Regions from separate parts of the Buttiauxella sp. JUb87 genome, predicted to be linked through region 1. Evidence: predicted binding sites of a transcription regulator. Region 1 holds the regulator's gene; each other region holds the start of a gene.
The links. The regulator CRP, encoded in region 1, controls carbon source genes, mostly activating them, when cyclic AMP is high. The targets are predictions, from matches to a motif close to ATGTGANNNNNNTCACAT.

Region 1 (4,331 bases):
GTTGGATTTGTTGGTGGCACGCTACGGCGTCCGGAAATGTGGCTTGAGCAACGCATCCCGCAGTGGTTGTCTAAATTTTTGGACCCGTCATTATGATGATTCCCTGGCAAGATCTCCCCCCCGAAACGCTTGATAATCTGATTGAATCCTTTGTATTACGTGAAGGTACCGATTATGGTGAACAAGAGCGTTCGCTGGAGCAAAAAGTGGCCGATGTTAAGCGCCAGCTACAAAGTGGCGAGGCTGTGCTGGTATGGTCGGAGCTTCACGAAACGGTGAATATCATGGCTCGCGGGCAGCTTCGCGGCTAAGCGTTTATTCTATACTGCATAGTAAAACCACACTCACCCCAGCCCTATCCCTGAGGGAGAAGGGGAAGAACCAAAGCGAAATCCGGACAGTCTCCTCTCCAGGGGGAGAGGGTTAGGGTGAGGGCCAGCCCTTACGAACACACACTTGTGATTACCCATGGAGTTGTTGCCTTATGTCAGCCAAACATCCGGTTATTGCCGTAACAGGTTCCAGCGGCGCGGGAACGACCACCACCAGCCTTGCCTTCCGCAAAATATTCCAGCAACTCAACCTGCGCGCTGCCGAAGTTGAAGGTGACAGCTTCCATCGTTTCACGCGTCCTGAAATGGATATGGCTATTCGTAAAGCACGCGACTTAGGCCGCCATATCAGTTACTTCGGTCCGGAAGCGAATGACTTCGGCCTGCTGGAACAAACGTTTATCGAGTACGGAAAAACCGGGCAAGGTAAATCGCGTAAGTATCTTCATACCTATGACGAAGCCGTCCCCTGGAACCAAATTCCTGGGACGTTTACACCATGGCAATCGCTGCCTGAACCGACCGATGTGTTGTTCTATGAAGGATTGCATGGTGGAGTCGTCACCCCACAGCACGATGTGGCGAATGCCGTCGACTTGCTGGTTGGCGTAGTGCCGATTGTCAACCTGGAATGGATTCAAAAACTGGTGCGTGATACCAGCGAACGTGGGCATTCCCGGGAAGCGGTGATGGATTCAGTGGTGCGCTCAATGGACGACTACATCAATTACATCACGCCACAATTTTCACGCACGCACATTAACTTCCAGCGTGTCCCGACTGTAGATACCTCTAACCCGTTTGCTGCACGCGGAATTCCATCGCTGGATGAAAGTTTTGTGGTGATTCATTTTCGCGGGCTGGATGACATCGATTTCCCGTACTTGCTCGCCATGTTGCAAGGCTCATTCATTTCCCACATCAATACAATAGTGGTACCGGGCGGCAAAATGGGGCTGGCGATGGAGTTGATCATGACGCCGTTAGTGAAGCGTCTGGCAGAAGGACGAAATATCAATATTCAGGGCGGCGAGTAACCGCCCTGTTTTGCACACTAGCCTTCAATGACTTCGTAGCTGTGCGTGATATTTACGGCTTTTTCCAGCATCAGTGCAACAGAGCAATACTTCTCAGCAGATAAATCAACCGCGCGGGAAACCGCGTTATCTTTTAGCTCTTTGCCTGTCACGATGAAATGCAGATTGATGTGAGTAAAAAGACGAGGAGCTTCTTCGCGACGCTCAGAGGTCAATTTCACTTCGCAGTCAGTGACGTCGTAGCGGCCTTTTTGCAAAATAGAAACCACGTCGATTGCACTGCAACCCCCGGCAGCCATCAGTACCATTTCCATCGGGCTCGGTGCTTTATCGCCAGAATTACCGTCCATCAGAATCTGGTGTCCTGAAGCGGATTCACCAAGGAAAGTTAACCCTTCAACCCATTTCACACGTGCCTGCATGTTGCTTCTCCCATTGAAAAAATTACCTTCCAGAGTACGCGGATGCAGCAAAACTGGCAACGGAAGGCGACCTACGTCATGCTGAAACGAGACAATAGGAGACACCTGCCAAAAGCTATGCTAAAACAATCCGGATGCTACATTGATACATTGACGTAATGCATAGATGCAAAGGACGTCACTAATTACAGGCAGCAAGAATGACTTGCATGCCATCTCCCCAAAGTGGGGAATATTCTAATACTTGCAACGCCAGACAGGATGTTTAGCGTCCTGTCGTTGGTAGCCAGTTATAAACAGAGGATAACCGCGCATGGTGCTTGGCAAACCGCAAACAGACCCGACTCTCGAATGGTTCTTGTCCCATTGCCACATTCATAAGTATCCATCGAAGAGCACACTGATCCACCAGGGTGAAAAAGCAGAGACGCTGTATTACATCGTCAAGGGCTCTGTAGCTGTTCTGATCAAAGATGAAGAGGGCAAGGAAATGATCCTCTCCTATCTGAATCAGGGCGACTTTATTGGTGAGTTAGGGCTGTTCGAAGAAGGCCAGGAACGTAGTGCCTGGGTCCGTGCTAAATCTGCCTGTGAAGTGGCTGAAATTTCCTATAAAAAATTCCGCCAGCTGATCCAGGTAAACCCAGACATTCTGATGCGTCTTTCTTCCCAGATGGCTCGTCGTCTGCAAGTCACTTCTGAGAAAGTCGGTAACCTGGCATTCCTCGATGTGACTGGTCGTATCGCGCAGACACTGTTGAACCTGGCAAAACAGCCTGATGCAATGACTCACCCAGACGGTATGCAGATTAAAATTACCCGTCAGGAAATTGGTCAGATCGTCGGTTGTTCTCGTGAAACTGTCGGTCGTATCTTGAAAATGCTGGAAGATCAGAACCTGATCTCCGCTCACGGCAAAACGATCGTCGTTTACGGCACTCGTTAATTTCCGTTTCAAAAAAGGCGTGTTGCTTTATGGACACGCCTTTTTTTGTCTTTAAAATCCAAACACCTGCAACACAAAGTATGACAAGCATATGTGGAGAAGATTAATCTATCACCCTGAAGTTAACTATGCACTGCGGCAAACGCTGGTGCTGTGCCTTCCTGTGGGGATCGGTTTACTACTGGGGAATTTGCAGTTAGGTCTGCTTTTCTCGTTAGTGCCCGCTTGTTGCAACATTGCTGGTCTGGATACACCCCATAAGCGTTTTTTTAAACGCCTGATTGTTGGCGGCACTCTTTTTGCGACCAGCAGTTTAATCATGCAGCTTTTGCTGCTCTACACCGCGGTCCCATTGCCCATCATTCTTATGGTGATGGCGCTCTTGTTGGGCGTCACCGCTGAAATCAGCGCCCTGCACGCACGTTTGCTTCCGGCATCGCTGATTGCGGCCATCTTTACGCTAAGCATGGCCGGCAATATGCCTATCTGGAAGCCGATGGTGTTATATGTCTCCGGCACGATTTGGTACGGAGTCTTTAACTGGTTTTGGTTCTGGATGTGGCGTGAGCAGCCGCTGCGCGAAACGTTAAGCCTGCTCTATCGCCAATTGGCGGAGTACTGTGAAGCCAAATACGGCATGCTGACACAACATGCTGATCCCGAAACAGCGCTGCCTCCACTGCTGGCTCGCCAGCAAAAAGCCGTAGACCTGATCACCATCTGCTACCAACAGCTGCATATGCTGTCGGCAAATCAGCAGAACGGTTACAAACATTTGTTACGCTCTTTTCAGATAGCGTTAGATTTGCAAGAGCACATCTCCGTCAGTTTGCACCAGCCTGCCGAGGTGCAAAAACTTGTCGCGAAAAGCCATGCAGAAGCGGTTATTCGCTGGAATGCGCAGACCATTGCGGCACGCTTGCGCGTGTTGGCCGATGACATTCTCTACCATCGTTACCCACAGCGTTTTACGATGGAGAAACAAATTGAAGCCCTCGAGAAAATTGCTCGCCAGAATCCGGACAACCCGGTTGGGCAGTTTTGTCATTATCACTTCAGCCGTATCGCCCGCGTGCTGCGCATCCAACGCCCTCTGTACGCCCGTGATTTAATGGAAGACCGGCAGCGCCGTTTACCGCTGTGGGCAGCACTGAAAAGCTATTTGTCGTTGAAATCTGCCGCCCTGCGCAACGCCGCCCGACTAGGCGTAATGCTAACCATCGCCAGTCTTTTCGGGGCATTTTTACATCTGCCGAAACCCTACTGGATTTTAATGACGGTGATGTTCGTTACGCAAAACGGCTACGGCGCCACGCGGGTACGCATTCTGCACCGTTCGGCAGGGACCATTGCTGGCCTGGCGATTGCGGGTATCGCCCTGCACTTTCACTTCCCACAAAGCATTGCCCTGGCCGCGATGCTGGTCATTACGCTGGTCAGCTATTTGTTTATTCGCCAGAGCTATGGCTGGGCGACGATTGGTTTTACCGTGACGGCGGTATATACCCTGCAACTGCTCACACTCAGCGCCGAGCAATTTATCGTCCCGCGCTTGATTGATACTCTGCTCGGCTGTTTGATTGCCTTCGGCGGC
Region 2 (4,331 bases), on a different contig from region 1:
TAAAGTACGGGCCGATGTACGCCGGCAAACTGAAAATGCTCGACAAAATATAGCCATACAAACGCACACCGAAGAAAGCAATGAATGCCGAAGCGAGGGAGCTGGCAACCGTGGCGGCAATAAACGCTTTCTTGTAGCGAGTCAGTACACCAAACAGTGCCGGTTCAGTGATACCCAGCAGCGCGGAAATTGCCGCTGGCAGAACCACTGCACGTTCTTCACGGGATTTGCTCTGCTTCCAGATGGCAAGCGTGGAACCGGCAATCGCCATATTGGCCATGAACATCATTGGCATCAGCATGTCGTAGCCGCGATCGGTAAAGTTTTGCAGTGCGATTGGCGTCATGGCGTGGTGCATACCGGTCAGAATAGCCACCGGACGAATCGCCCCTACGACTAATCCGGCAAAGCTCGCCGACACCCCAAATAGCCCTTCAATAAACCACGCCAACCCTTTGCCAAGATAAATCCCCAGCGGCCCAATCACCACCAGCGCCACTAACGCCGCAAGGAACAGGGTGAGCGTCGGGGTAAACACCGTTTTCAGCACATCCGGCATGATTTTATCCACCCAGCGATGGATGTAACTTAATGCCAGAACCGAAAAAATCACCGGAATCACGCTTGAGGCGTAGTTGAACACCGAAACGGGGATCACATTCAGGAAGTAAAACGCACCGACCGCATCAGGTGCGTGGCCCGCCAGTGCTTTGGCGGCTTCAATCAGCGATGGATACATAAAGCATGCCGCGACAGCCGCAGCCAGGTATTCATTGGTCTTGAAGATTCGCGCCGCGGAGATGGCCAAAAAGAACGGTAAAAAATAGAACACGCCACTGGCGATTAAATCGATAACGATCACCGTGTCGCTTTTCGCCGAAACCACTTTCAAGGCAATCAAACCCGCCAGCAGGCCTTTAATCATCCCGGCACCGGCAATGGCGGGAACAATCGGGCCAAACACGCCCGACACGGTATCCATAAACATTGACACCAGGCTTTTTCGCGCTTTCTTCGCGTGGGTTGGTGAAGTTTGTTCAGGAGTGGAGCCAAGCTCGTGGGTCAGTTGTTCATACCAACTGTTGACCTGCGGGCCAATAATTATCTGGAATTGATCGCTCTGAATCTGCGCCCCTAAAACACCAGGGATTTTTTTAATCCCGGACTGATCAATTTTATTCTCGTCAATCAGAGAGAAGCGCAAGCGCGTCATACAGTGCCAGGCTTTACTAATATTATCCGCCCCACCAATCAGGTGAATAATATTATTAATGGCATCACGGGTCCCCATCTGTCACTCCCCAAAAAATTGCTTATTGTTATGTGTTGAATGCCCATGATGGTAGGGAATCGCAACCACTAAAACAAACCAATAAACTTTGAACAACATCACAATTAGCCTATACAAAAGCCATGAAACCACCTAAAGAGACAAATTGGTACGGTTTTTATGTTCACCTGACACCTTTTCCTGACCAATAAAAATAAGCAAAAAAAATGATTTACCCGCAGTCAAAAATAGGGTGATAGTAAAAAGCAGAAGCCTTAAACCTGAAAAGCCAATGTACGTATTTAAAACGCATTGCGGAGTCATCTTGTGCAGCCAACCATTATTGAAAATATCGAATGTTTTATTACCCGCCCCGACCGTCACAACCTGGTCACAGTGCGAGTTACCACCAATAAGGGTGTGACCGGCCACGGCTGTGCCACCTTCCAGCAACGCCCGCTGGCCGTGAAAACCATGGTCGATGAATACCTCAAACCACTGCTTATCGGGCGCGATGCCAATAATATCGAAGACTTATGGCAGATGATGACCGTCAACGCTTACTGGCGTAACGGCCCGGTCATCAACAACGCTATTGCCGGTGTGGATATGGCACTTTGGGATATCAAAGGCCAGCTTGCCGGAATGCCGCTATACCAATTGCTGGGCGGAAAATCGAAAGACGCTATCGCCGCTTACAGCCACGCCGCCAGTGAAACCCTCGAAGGGTTGTATCTGGAAGTGGACAAACTGCTGGCGCAAGGTTACCGCTACATTCGCTGCCAGTTAGGTTTCTACGGTGGCACGCCGCAAGGTTTGCATGCCACTCGTGAGCCAACGCCTGGCGCCTATTACGATCAGGACGAATATATGGCGAATAACGTGGCGATGTTCAAAGCGCTGCGCGAGAAGTACGGCAACCAGTTCCATATTCTTCACGATGTGCATGAACGTTTATTCCCGCAGCAAGCGGTGCAGCTGGCAAAAGCGCTTGAGCCTTATCAACCGTGGTTTATCGAAGATATTCTGCCACCGCAACAAAGTGCCTGGTTAGAGCAAGTCCGCGCGCATTCATCAGTGCCGCTGGCAATGGGCGAATTGTTTAATAACCCGGCTGAATGGCATGATTTGATTGTGAATCGGCGCATCGATTTTATTCGCTGCCACGTTTCACAAATTGGCGGGATAACTCCAGCGTTGAAACTCGCCATTCTTTGCCAGGCATTTGGTGTGCGTCTGGCCTGGCATGGCCCATCTGACATGACGCCAATCGGCGTGGCGGTGAATACCCATTTAAATATTCACCTGCACAATGCGGCGATTCAGGAGTTTATTCCGAATAAACCGAATACCGAAGCGGTGTTCCCCGGCGCGCCAGTTGCAGAGCGCGGTTATATTTATCCGCTTGAAAAGCCGGGTATTGGCGTCGGTTTCGATCAACAAAAAGCGGAAGCCTTCCCGGTGGAATATCGCCCACACGAGTGGACGCAAAGTCGCTTGCCTAATGGGGCGATTCACACGCCTTGAGTGCCCTGCCGATACGCTAAATTGTCATGGTTATAGGGGATGACGTAGGTGCAGGAATAGTTGATGTCGATGATGTCGCTGATTTCAAAAACGCGCCCCCCTTCCAGAATGCCCCGGTTGATGATGTGCATCGCCGGGATACCTTTTTTACATTCCAGTAAGGCCGCCTGTTCTTTGCTAACCGCCACCGCCTGATAACTGGTTAGCAGGTGAGAAATTCGCAACCCCTTGCTCAGCACATATTGTTGAATCGAGCGTTCAATCACTTGCTGGTTTAAATCAGGGAAATCCTGTACCGGCATACGCGAAATCTCGATTTGTACCTTTTGATTATCGACATATCGCAAGCGGCAAAACTGCCAGACGTAGTCATTTTCACCCACACCAAAAACTTGCTGCTCTTCGCGATTAGGTAATTTCTTATGTAGATTCACCATGCGAAACGCCATCTGATCAAAACGCTTTTCGGTGATGGAGTTATAGACCAGCGGGTTATTACGGGCCTGTGGGTTAATCCAAATTCCAGATCCCTGGACAATTTCCACGACCCCAATACTCACCAGTTTTTCCAGCGCTTTGCGAATAGTAAAACGCGAAACATCATATTCCATGGCAAGCTGGCGTTCAGGGGGTAATTTGCGTCGCTGTGAATCATTATGTTGATAAATCTTGCTCAACAAATCCTGAATAACAAACTCTTTTTTCTTCATTTTATGCTCACCAGATGCTCGCATCTCAAGACTCCATGCCCACTCAGCATGAAAACATAACATCCCTCATTCATGTGAGATAGACTAACCTCTTCTATGAAAAACCATTATAAAAACGAAATTTCTCACGGGGTCTAAAAGAATGACATCCCGAAAGCTTATTAGCCTGGTCAGTGGCATACTTATTTTGGCGGTTTTGCTGCCTATTTTGTTAAGCATTTATCTTGCTCATCGTAATGCCGAGCAAGTTTTTCATAACGAACTGGGAGAGTTTGCCGATCACGCCTTGTACCGCACCGGCAATGTTATCGAGCAGGCTGTTGCTGCTGTTGATGATATTAACCTCAATAAAGACAATACCTGCTCTCCGGCTCATGCGGAGGCCATGCATCGCATCGCCCTTGAATATCGCTATGTGCAAGAAGTGATATTTCAAAAGGATGACCATCTTCTGTGTAGTTCGCTGGAGTTATTCAGCCACGGTGAAACCCTGGGTAAACCCGAACATTCTGGTAGTTATGGCTTTAATGCATGGTATACCACGCCACCGCTGCCAGGCTTTAAACGCAAGATGATCTATATTGGCAAGTTCTCTCATGTTGCCTTAGTTGACCCGATGTCCTTTATTGACGTACTACCATTTGGTAAATACACGCTAAATATTGCCATGGTCGGTCTGGCTAAACAGAGAATAATTGCCAGCAATAGTCACTATATTCCAGACGCGTGGCGTGAACCGCTGAAACAAGGTGTAGAGGAATTTCAAAGCGAGAACGATTTTTATGTTATCCGTCGCAATCCAGAAACTGGCCTGGCCATGGTGG
Region 3 (4,331 bases), on a different contig from region 1:
ATCTGACAACGCCACTAGCGAGAAGCACATAGCCATACGGTGATCGTTATAAGTTCCAATTTCAGCAACTTGCAGCTGAACTGGTGGAGTCACGGTAATGTAATCCTCCCCCTCTTCCACTATTGCGCCCACTTTACGCAGTTCAGTTGCCATAGCGCTCAAACGGTCAGTTTCTTTTACACGCCAGTTATAAATATTACGTAGAGTGGTCGTACCTTTGGCAAATAAAGCCGTAGTAGCGATAGTCATTGCAGCGTCTGGGATATGGTTCATATCCATATCAATGGCGTTTAATTCGCCGCGCTCGCATGAGATGAAATCATCACCCCAGGTGACTTTCGCACCCATTTTTTCCAGCACATCGGCAAAACGGATATCGCCTTGAACGCTATTACGACCGATGCCCGTCACTTTTACCGTACCGCCTTTGATTGCACCAGCCGCAAGGAAGTAAGAAGCTGAAGAGGCATCGCCTTCCACCAAATATGCCCCTGGAGAGGAGTACTGCTGGCTACCACGAATCACAAAACAGCGGTAGTCGCGGTTTTCTACATCCACACCAAAGGTTTTCATCAGATGTAAGGTGATGTCGATATACGGTTTCGATACCAGGTCACCTTTGATAGTGATTTCAGTGTCGTTTTCCGCCAACGGTGCCGTCATTAAAAGCGCGGTCAAAAACTGGCTGGAAACGCTGCCATCGACGGCAACCTGGCCACCGCTAAAACCACCACGCAAACGCAATGGCGGATAATTTTCTTGTTCCAGATAATCAATCTGAGCGCCGCCCTGACGTAAAGCATCAACCAAATGGCCAATCGGACGTTCTTTCATGCGTGGTTCACCGGTCAGCACGATGTTATTGCTACCCAGACACAGTGCCGCCGCCAGTGGGCGCATCGCCGTACCCGCATTCCCTAAGAACAGTTCCAGCTCGCCCGCGGCTTGCAATGGCCCCCCCATGCCGGTCACTTCACAACGTGTACGATCGGCTGAAAGTGTATAACTTACACCCAATGCTTTCAGTGCGTTGAGCATATGACGAACGTCATCGCTATCCAGCAAATTAGTCAGTTCAGTCGTGCCATGCGCCAGTGCTGCAAGCAGCAGAGCGCGATTAGAGACACTTTTTGAACCAGGAAGATTAATCGTGCCGTCGACCAATGCGATGGGTTGTAACGTCAGGGATTCCAGCATGGGGTAAATACTCTCAACTCAAACAGAATAAAAACCCCGCGAACCATGCCGCGGGGAGAATAACAACGAGCAGCAATTAACCGTGGCGACGCTCAAAGTCGATCATGAAGTTAGTTAACACTTTAACACCTTCGAGTGGCATCGCATTGTAGATAGAAGCACGCATTCCGCCTACAACACGGTGGCCTTTCAATGCGTGTAGACCTGCAGCAAACGACTCTTCGAGGAAGAGTTTATCAAGCGCGCTATCAGCCAACTGGAATGGGACATTCATGCGCGAACGGTTGGCCGGAGCAACATCGTTACGATAAAAATCGCTTTTATCAATCACACCGTATAACAGGCTCGCTTTCTCACGGTTAATTTTGTCCATGACTTCCACACCACCTTGTTCCTTCAGCCATTTAAAGACCAGACCAGAAAGATACCAGGCGAATGTTGGTGGGGTATTAAACATGGAGTCGTTTTCATTAAGCACGGTGTAGTCAAGAATTGACGGGCACGCTTTATGCGCCTTGCCGAGCAAATCTTCACGCACGATAACCAACGTCAAACCGGCTGGACCGATGTTTTTCTGAGCACCAGCGTAAATTACGCCGAAACGGCTAATGTCGAGCGAGTGCGACAAAATCGAGGATGAGAAATCGGCAACCACAACCTTATCGCCAAAGTCTGGCGTTTCGTGAGTTGCGATACCGTCGATGGTTTCATTCGGGCAGTAGTGCAAGTAGGCACTATCTTCAGAAACCTGCCACTCGCTCATCGGTTTGAGCGCACGCAGGCCGTCAACTGTCACTTTCGCATCAATAACATTTGGCGTGCAGTATTTGTGCGCTTCTTTTACTGCGCTGCTCGCCCAATAGCCGCCATCAACATAGTCAGCGCTAGTTTTGTCACCCAGCAGGTTTAAAGGTACACCAGCGAATTGGCCGCGACCGCCACCGTGACAGAACAAAACTTTGTAGTTCGAGGGGATTTGCAGCAGAAAGCGAAAATCTTTTTCAGCTTCTTCAGCTACCTGAATAAACTCTTTACCACGGTGGCTAATCTCCATTACGGAGGTGCCTAAGCCTTGCCAGTCGCAGAGTTCACTTTGCGCACGACGAAGCACTTCAGCCGGTAGCATCGCCGGGCCGGAACTAAAATTGTATACCTGAGTCATTTCCCCTCACCACGCTAAGAGCAATAAGATTTTTTCACGGTATCGGTTTTATCATTCACTTGCGGAGGCTGCAATGGTTAATCAGGTGCGCTGCGGGAATGTGCGCAAAATCACACAACAGATTCATCTAATCGATGAATTAAACACCCGATAAATGCCCGTCAGGTCACTCGCGTGGCGGTACTGGCCTTAACCCAAACTTTATGAGCACAGCGCGGGCAAGCAATTTCATCATTTGCATTCAACGCCACGACTTCACTGCAATGGATACAGGCATAATCCGCATCTTCCGGCATTTTAATAAACCGTTCGCAGCAGTGCTCAGGCAAAATCGGTAAACCCGGCCTGACGAGTTTATCAGGAAAGAAATAGACGCTTATCTGGCCGTTGGTTTCAAGTATCGCCAGACGAACTTGCCCGAGATGCTCTACGCCCAGCAAGCGTAGCTCCATAAAAAACTCAAATTCAGTCATGTTTTGCGACTTCATTTTTTCCCAGGAAAACTCCCCCTCTTCGATAATGACGGAAGGTTTTCCTTCAAACAGGTTTTCAAGTTTTTCACTGTGGCTCATCAGCCACATCACCAGACGATAAAGCAGCCCCAATGTGACGAAAACAATCAACACAGGTAGCATCGGTACGTCATGATAAAACGCCACATCGCCTGCCGCCGAGCCAAGCGTTAAGATTATCAACACTTCAAACAACGACATCTGCCGAACGCCACGCCGCCCCGTTATCTTTAAAAACAGGAACACTAATATAAAGGTATAGAGGCTACGAAAAGCGACCTCCCAGAGAAAATCGAGTGGGACGTCGTTTAATGCCATACGTTGAAGATCAAAGCTCTTCATTTTTACCGCCATTACAGTGGGTTACTGACAGTAAGCATAGCCTGTTATGCTATCGCCGCCTGCTGGCTGCTGACAATGGTGTCAGTCGGCTAAAACCCGTATCATTGCGCGCTTTGCGTACGACAAAAGTGAAACCTCATGACTCAAACCTTTATTCCTGGCAAAGATGCCGCACTGGAAGATTCCATCGCTCGCTTCCAGACCAAGCTCGCCGATCTTGGCTTTAATATAGAAGAAGCTTCCTGGTTAAACCCTGTGCCAAACGTCTGGTCAGTGCATATCCGTGATAAAGACAGCGCGCTGTGCTTTACCAATGGTAAAGGCGCGACTAAAAAAGCCGCTTTGGCTTCAGCGCTGGGCGAATATTTCGAGCGTTTGTCGACTAACTATTTCTTTGCTGATTTCTGGTTAGGTGAAACCATCGCCAATGGCCCGTTTGTGCATTATCCAAACGAGAAGTGGTTCCCAATTCCTGAAGATGAGCAACTGCCGGAAGGCATTCTCGACGATCGTTTGCGCGCGTTTTACGATCCTGAGAACGAAGTCACCGCAGGTATGCTGATTGATCTGCAATCCGGCAATGAAGAGCGCGGCATCTGCGCACTGCCGTTTACCCGCCAATCCGATCAAGAAACCGTCTATATTCCGATGAACATCATCGGGAACTTGTATGTTTCTAATGGGATGTCTGCAGGGAACACCGCAAACGAAGCCCGTGTTCAGGGACTTTCAGAAGTTTTTGAGCGTTACATTAAAAATCGCATTATCGCGGAAAGCATTAGCCTGCCGGAAATCCCGCAGGAAGTGCTGGCTCGCTATCCTGGCGTGGTTGAATCCATCGCCACGCTGGAAGCAGAAGGTTTCCCAATCTTCGCTTACGACGGTTCGTTAGGCGGAAAATATCCGGTTATTTGCGTGGTGTTATTCAACCCAGCAAACGGGACGTGTTTTGCGTCGTTCGGTGCCCACCCTGATTTTGGTGTTGCGCTGGAACGTACCGTGACTGAACTGCTGCAGGGGCGTGGCCTTAAAGATCTGGATGTCTTCACTCCTCCGACCTTTGATGACGAAGAAGTTGCCGAGCATGCCAATCTCGAAACTCACTTTATCGACTCCAG

Region 2: a site for CRP is predicted at 1,378-1,395, ahead of EC843_RS12815 (enolase C-terminal domain-like protein). Genes of this name have one in related genera too.
Region 3: a site for CRP is predicted at 2,458-2,475, ahead of serC (3-phosphoserine/phosphohydroxythreonine transaminase). Genes of this name have one in related genera too.

Annotation. Positions count from the first base shown of each region.
Region 1 is NZ_SNVY01000002.1:44,600-48,930, forward strand. It holds gene EC843_RS08605 (hydrolase) at 1-96, shown strand, start outside; gene EC843_RS08610 (YheU family protein) at 93-311, shown strand; gene EC843_RS08615 (phosphoribulokinase) at 485-1,369, shown strand; gene EC843_RS08620 (OsmC family protein) at 1,387-1,791, opposite strand; gene crp (cAMP-activated global transcriptional regulator CRP) at 2,105-2,737, shown strand; gene EC843_RS08630 (YccS/YhfK family putative transporter) at 2,829-4,331, shown strand, end outside.
Region 2 is NZ_SNVY01000003.1:148,013-152,343, reverse strand. It holds gene EC843_RS12820 (PTS transporter subunit EIIC) at 1-1,291, opposite strand, end outside; gene EC843_RS12815 (enolase C-terminal domain-like protein) at 1,598-2,797, shown strand; gene EC843_RS12810 (GntR family transcriptional regulator) at 2,785-3,507, opposite strand; gene EC843_RS12805 (EAL domain-containing protein) at 3,650-4,331, shown strand, end outside.
Region 3 is NZ_SNVY01000003.1:656,348-660,678, reverse strand. It holds gene aroA (3-phosphoshikimate 1-carboxyvinyltransferase) at 1-1,194, opposite strand, end outside; gene serC (3-phosphoserine/phosphohydroxythreonine transaminase) at 1,274-2,359, opposite strand; gene EC843_RS15055 (DUF421 domain-containing protein) at 2,521-3,213, opposite strand; gene ycaO (30S ribosomal protein S12 methylthiotransferase accessory factor YcaO) at 3,352-4,331, shown strand, end outside.